Regions from separate parts of the Devosia albogilva genome, predicted to be linked through region 3. Evidence: predicted binding sites of a transcription regulator. Region 3 holds the regulator's gene; each other region holds the start of a gene.

Region 1 (2,263 bases), 1.6 Mb from region 3:
TGGCGATGTCTTCCAACATGGCCTTGCGGCGGTCGCCGAAGCCCGGCGCCTTGACGGCCGCGACCTTGAGGCCGCCGCGCAGGCGGTTGACGACCAGAGTCGCGAGCGCCTCGCCTTCCACATCTTCGGCCACGATCAGCAGCGGCTTGCCCGACTGAACAACCGATTCAAGAACGGGCAGCAAGGCCTGGAGATTGGAGAGCTTTTTCTCGTGGAGCAGGATGTAGGGGTCTTCGAGTTCGACCCGCATCTTCTCGGAGTTGGTGACGAAATAGGGCGAGAGATAGCCCCGGTCGAACTGCATGCCCTCGACCACTTCGAGTTCGGTCTCGGCCGTCTTGGCTTCTTCGACGGTGATCACGCCGTCATTGCCGACCTTCTCCATCGCCTCGGCGAGGAACCGGCCGATTTCGGCATCGCCGTTGGCCGAAATGGTGCCCACCTGGGCGATCTCGCTGTTGGCGGTGACCTTCTTGGCGTGGCTCTTGAGGTCTTCGACCACCTTGTTCACCGCAAGGTCGATGCCGCGCTTGAGGTCCATCGGGTTCATGCCGGCGGCAACCGCCTTGGCGCCTTCCTTGACGATGGCCTGGGCCAGCACGGTTGCGGTGGTGGTGCCATCGCCGGCCAGATCATTGGTCTTGGAGGCGACTTCGCGCACCAGTTGTGCGCCCATGTTCTCGAACTTGTCTTCGAGTTCGACTTCCTTGGCGACGCTCACGCCATCCTTGGTGATGCGCGGTGCCCCGAAGGATTTTTCGATGACCACGTTGCGGCCCTTGGGACCGAGGGTCACCTTGACCGCATTCGCAAGCGTGTCCACGCCGCGCAGCATCTTTTCGCGCGCATCGGCCGAGAACTTGACTTCCTTGGCAGCCATTTTCTGCTTTCTGCTCCCTAACGAATGACTGTGACTCAGGCGGCCTTTCGGGCCGGTTCGGCAGCCTCGATGATGCCGAGGATGTCGCTTTCCTTCATGATCAGCAGGTCTTCGCCATCGAGGCGCACCTCGGTGCCGCTCCACTTGCCGAAGAGCACGCGGTCACCGACCTTGACGTCCAGGGCGACGATCTCGCCCTTTTCGTTGCGGGCGCCGGCGCCGACGGCGACGACTTCGCCTTCAGACGGCTTTTCCTTGGCAGTGTCGGGGATGATGATGCCGCCGGCGGACTTCTGATCGGCCTCGATACGGCGAACGACCACACGGTCGTGCAGGGGACGAAGTCCCATGGTCCAACCTCCACATAGAGACAATGACGGAGCTTCCCCCGGCATCCCCGGGAGGAAGCGATCATCAACTTAGGAGGGGCAAAAGCCGGTTCAAGAGGTGCAGTGCGAAAATTTTGGCACTCCCTGAATGGGAGTGCTGATTTGTGTCAAGCACCTGTTTGTGCTCGCCTATTCGGGAGTGAACCAGCAAGGGACTCCCTGTCATGACCGATCGTGCCTTTCTCAAGCAGATGGCGGGCTATGGCCTCACCACGGCGCAGATCCACTACCATCTGCCGGACCAGCCGTCGCTGCTGCAACTGTTCGTCTGGCAGGAATACGACCTCGCACCGCAGTTTCCAGAGTTGAAGGCGTTCCTCGATTTCTGGTCGCGCGAGATCGAGGGCAAGCTCCATTCGGTGACGGTGGCCCATGCCGGGCTGATCCGCCCGGCCGAGTTCCGCAACGCCGCGGGTCTGGTAACCCTGCACTAGCCTGCAGCGGCAAGGCGCTTGGCTGCGGTCGCCGAAGCAGGAGCGGGGCCGGAGGATTGCCGCTCGATCAGGTGGCCGCAGAGCATCACGCGAACCGGCACGCTGGGGTTGATGCGCTGGTGGATGCGATCATCGAGCACGCGCGCCAGCCCGGCGCCGATCTCCTGACCCTGTGTTTTCACCGTGGTGAGGTTGGGGGTGATCTGGGTGGCGGCGGAGAAGTCGCCGAAGCCGATCACCGTGGCATCGTGCGGGATCTTGTAGCCCATGCCCATCAGTTCGGACATGGCGGTCAGGGCCAGCCCGTCATGGGCGCAGAAGAAGGCTGTGGGATTGAAGCCTTCGTCCAGCAGCTCGCGGAAGCAGCCCATGAACATCTTCTCGGAATCGAAGGTGAGCTGGCGCAGCTCGACGTCGGGGTGCTGCTCCACCACCTCGCGCAGCCCGTAGAGGCGCTCGACGCGACCGCGGTAATTGGCCGAGCCCTGCACATAGGCGATGCGACGATGGCCGAGCCCGATCAGATAATTGGCGACGGCGGCGCCGGATTCGTGGTCGGT
Region 2 (2,263 bases), 740 kb from region 3:
CGCTGCCAGATCAGCATGGCAAAGACCGGCAGCAGCGCGAAGAAGGAGCGGAAGAACACCATCTCCCCTGCCGGAATGGTGGCCGTCGCCTTGAGCAGCGTCGCCATCACCACGAAGGCGCAGACGGAGAGTATCTTGAGGGCGATGCCGCGCAGAGGCTGGGTTCTGGTGGGGGTCACGGCTTCGTGGTCTTCCGTCGGCTAGGAGCCGCACCTGCAAGGCTGGTGCGCGAGGCCCCACCCCACCCTCATTCCCTCCCCATCGAGGGGAGGGAGGCGCAGGAGCCACGGTGCCGGTGTTCATCGTCTCCCTCCCCCTTGTGGGAAGGGATCAAGGGTGGGGGTGCCGGCCCATCCACAGCCACCGCTAGCTCGTTGGGAGCATCCCGCCTCAGCGGCCGGATTGTTCCAGCTTTTCCTTGGCGATACGGGCGGTCGCGAAGGCCTTGTGTTCGGGGCCGACGGCGCTGCCGGTCTTGATCACCTTGCCGTCGGCGTCGTGGATTTCCCAGTGCCAGTTGGCGTTGGCACCCATGCCGCCGGTGCGGCGGAGCTTGATCTGGTAGTTCGGGGAGTCTGTCATGGAGGCCCTTATGCCGCAGGGGTCGTGCCGGGGGAAGAGGGTGCCGGCGGATCAGACCTCGGAAAAGCGGTGTTCGATGCGATCACCCGAGAAGGCGATGAGGTCCGTCAGATCGGCGAACTCGGCCGGCGGCTCGGGATGGAACCAGGCCTGGTCGGGTCCGGTGGCGGTCAGGGTCTTGATGGTGCTGTAGTGGATCTCGCCCAGCACCGGGTCGGTGCCGCGGGTTTCGGAGAGTTCGAGGATGCCGGGCTGGATGTCGTCACGCGGGAAGTAGATGCGCACCGGGGCGCCAGGCTGGTGCAGTTCCAGGGCGTTGAGGGAACTGCCGATTTCGGCGCCATCGAAGGAGACATGAGCGCGGCCCGAAACCGGGCGGATGAAGACGTCGCTATCCGTCATGTGGACCTGCCAAGTTGCTGATTGCATTCGGTGCTCAACGCGCGAATGCGGGAGCGAGTTCACGGGTCCTTGACTCGCTCCGGGGGCGCTCCTATATCGCCGAGGTCGTTGTTAGCACTCACTTCATGCGAGTGCTAACAGCCGTGAAATTGCCAGTATTGATGCCACAAGGAGCAATCATGGGCTTCCGTCCTCTCCACGACCGCGTGGTCGTCCGCCGCGTCGACAGCGAAGAAAAGACCAAGGGCGGGATCATCATCCCCGATACCGCCAAGGAAAAGCCCTCCGAGGGCGTGATCGTCTCCGTGGGCCCCGGTGCCCGCGACGACTCCGGCAAGATCATCACCCCGGACGTCAAGGCCGGTGACCGCGTGCTGTTCGGCAAGTGGAGCGGCACCGAGGTCAAGCTGAACGGCGAAGACCTGCTGATCATGAAGGAATCCGACATCATGGGCGTGATCGAGGGCTAACCGGCTCTCTCGCGCCCTTTTCCGTATCAACCCAGAACATCTAGGGAGCCAGTCATGGCCGCCAAAGAAGTCAAGTTCTCTACCGACGCCCGCGAGAAGATGCTGCGCGGCGTGAACGTCCTCGCCAATGCGGTGAAGGTCACGCTCGGTCCGAAGGGCCGCAACGTCGTCATCGAGAAGTCGTTCGGCGCTCCGCGCATCACCAAGGACGGCGTCTCCGTCGCCAAGGAAATCGAACTGGAAGACAAGTTCGAGAACCTCGGCGCCCAGCTGCTGCGTTCGGTCGCCTCCAAGACCAACGACATCGCCGGTGACGGCACCACCACCGCCACCGTTCTCGGCCAGGCCATCGTCGTCGAAGGCATCAAGGCCGTCGCCGCCGGCTTCAACCCGATGGACCTGAAGCGCGGTATCGACCTCGCCGTCGGCGAAGTCGTTTCCAACCTCAAGGCCTCGTCCAAGAAGATCACCTCTTCGGCCGAAGTCGCCCAGGTCGGCACCATCTCCGCCAATGGCGAGAAGGAAATCGGCGACATGATCGCCGAGGCCATGCAGAAGGTCGGCAACGAGGGTGTGATCACCGTCGAGGAAGCCAAGACCGCCGAGACCGAGCTCGACGTCGTTGAAGGCATGCAGTTCGACCGCGGGTACCTGTCGCCCTACTTCGTCACCAATGCCGAGAAGATGACGGCCGTCCTCGAGGACCCCGTCATCCTGCTGCACGAAAAGAAGCTCTCGAACCTGCAGGCCATCCTGCCGATCCTCGAATCCGTCGTGCAGTCGCAGCGCCCGCTGCTGATCATCGCCGA
Region 3 (2,263 bases):
GATCAGGCGCTGGATCTCCTGGGTACGGCCCGACTGCTTGCCGGCTGTGGCTTCACGGCGGGTGCGGGTGCCGGTGGCGCGGGGCAGCATGCCGTATTCGGCGGTGACCCAGCCCTGGCCCTTTCCCCGCAGCCACCCGGGCAGGCTTGTTTCCACCGAAGCGGTGACCAGCACCTTGGTGTTGCCGAAGCTGACGAGGCAGGAGCCTTCCGCCTTCATGGCGACGCCGCGCTCGATGGTGACGGCGCGCATCTGGTTGGGTTCACGGCCGGAAGGGCGCATCGGAAGTCCAGGGTCGTTGCAGTTAACCGCGTCTTAACCCTACGAGGCCCCTGCCACAAGCGCCCGAGCCTTGGCGCGGGGCGGCTATGCGCTTAAATAGGGGAGCACAGTTAAAGCCGACGATTTGAATCGAAACCCCATGCGTCCAGCCGAAGACTTTCTCTCCGTGCTCAACGCGCGCAGCCAGGACATCTTTCGAAAGATCGTTGAACGATATCTCGAAACCGGGGCCCCGGTGGGTTCGCGCGACGTCAGCCGCATGCTGCAGGTGGAGCTGTCGCCTGCTTCTGTCCGAAACGTGATGGCCGACCTCGAAGACCTCGGCCTGATTGCCGCCCCCCATACCTCTGCCGGACGCGCCCCAACCCAGGAAGGGTTGCGCTTTTTCGTCGACGCCATGCTGGAGGTGGGGGACGTCGACGAACGGGAACGCCAGCGCATCGCCCACTCCATCGGCGGGCAGCCGCAGGGACGGGTGGAAGATGTGCTGACCGAAGCCAGCCAGTTGCTGAGCGGGCTCAGCCACGGCGCCGGGGTGGTGATCGCCGTCAAGGCCGACATGGTGCTGCGCCATCTCGAATTCGTGCGACTCGACGCCACCCGGGCCATGGCCATTCTGGTCGGCCAGGATGGACAGGTGGAAAACCGCATCATGGAGCTGCCGCCGGGCTTCACCGCCTCGGCACTGCAGCAGGCGGGCAATTACCTTGCCCACCATGTGGTGGGGCGCACCCTTTCGGAAGCTCGCAAGGCGCTGACCGAACAGCGGGCGCTGCAACGGGCGGAGCTCGACGAGTTGACCGCCAAGCTGGTCGACGCCGGCATCGCCACGCTCAGCCGCCCCGGTCCCGACAACGAGCCGACGGTGATCGTGCGCGGCCGCGCCAACCTGATCAACGACGCCATGGCCTCGGACGACCTGGAGCGCATGCGCCAGCTCTTCGATGAACTCGAGAGCAAGGATGGGCTCCTGGAACTGCTCGGCGACACCGAGAAGGCGCAAGGGGTGCGCATCTTCATCGGCTCGGAGAACAAGCTGTTCTCGCTATCCGGCTCGTCGGTGATCCTGTCCCCCTACAAGGATGCCAGCGACAAGGTGGTGGGCGTGCTCGGGGTGATCGGGCCGACACGGCTCAACTATGCGCGGATCGTGCCGGTGGTGGATTATACCGCCAATGTCATAACCGCGATGATGGCGCGGCGCGACCGCTGAACCTTGCGGGTTCCCGAGGGTTGAAAAGAAGAACCCGTTGGCCGATATGGCTCAGCAAAACCCCAGTCCAAATGCGGATAGTGAGATGATGAGCGACGAAACCGCCGCCCAGGCGACAGAGGCCGAGATCGAGACCCCTGCCGAGGAGACCCCCGAGGTCGACCCGCTGGAGGCCCTGCGTGCCGAGAATGCCGAACTGCGCGACCGGCTGCTGCGCAGCGTGGCGGAGATGGAAAACCTCCGCAAGCGCACCGAGCGCGACGTGGCCGATACCCGCTCCTACGCCATTTCCGGCTTTGCCCGGGACATGCTGAGCGCCACCGATGCGCTGAACCGGGCGCTGACCATGCTGCCAGCGGAAGCGCGCGAATCCACCGATCCGACCGTGAAGTCGCTGATCGAGGGCATCGAGCTGGCCGAGCGCGAGATGCAGCGGCTCCTCGCCAAGCATGGCGTGACGCCGATCGAGGCCGAAGGGCTGAAGTTCGACCCGCACCGCCACCAGGCGATGTTCGAAGTGCCCGACCCGTCGCGGCCGGAAGGCACGGTGGTGCAGGTGGTGCAGGCAGGCTTTGCCATCGGCGACCGCGTGCTGCGGCCGGCCATGGTGGGCGTCGCCAAGGGCGGCCCGAGCCATGCCGCGGGCGACGAGGCGGTCGACAAGAGCGCCTGAGGCCCCACGCAGACTTGCTGTATGATAGCCCCCGGTTTGCCGGGGGCTTTTCTTTGTCGGGGGGCGTGCGCAGCGCCTGCGGGCTTGACCGGCCG

Evidence for each region. Region 3 encodes HrcA, which represses chaperone genes, less so after heat shock. Its sites were predicted from a motif close to GTTAGCACTCNCNNNNNGNGAGTGCTAAC; they were not measured.
Region 1: a site for HrcA is predicted at 1,343-1,371, ahead of groES (co-chaperone GroES). Genes of this name have one in related genera too.
Region 2: a site for HrcA is predicted at 1,095-1,123, ahead of ACFSX5_RS12360 (co-chaperone GroES). Genes of this name have one in related genera too.

The regions. Positions count from the first base shown of each region.
Region 1 covers NZ_JBHUNP010000001.1:3,345,063-3,347,325, reverse strand. Annotated here, with positions in the region: gene groL (chaperonin GroEL) at 1-880, opposite strand, end outside; gene groES (co-chaperone GroES) at 916-1,230, opposite strand; gene ACFSX5_RS16700 (usg protein) at 1,434-1,703, shown strand; gene ACFSX5_RS16695 (LacI family DNA-binding transcriptional regulator) at 1,700-2,263, opposite strand, start outside.
Region 2 covers NZ_JBHUNP010000001.1:2,459,705-2,461,967, reverse strand. Annotated here, with positions in the region: gene ACFSX5_RS12375 (DMT family transporter) at 1-179, opposite strand, end outside; gene ACFSX5_RS12370 (hypothetical protein) at 391-582, opposite strand; gene ACFSX5_RS12365 (DUF427 domain-containing protein) at 634-1,011, opposite strand; gene ACFSX5_RS12360 (co-chaperone GroES) at 1,164-1,454, shown strand; gene groL (chaperonin GroEL) at 1,509-2,263, shown strand, end outside.
Region 3 covers NZ_JBHUNP010000001.1:1,716,102-1,718,364, reverse strand. Annotated here, with positions in the region: gene rph (ribonuclease PH) at 1-282, opposite strand, end outside; gene hrcA (heat-inducible transcriptional repressor HrcA) at 422-1,495, shown strand; gene grpE (nucleotide exchange factor GrpE) at 1,542-2,168, shown strand.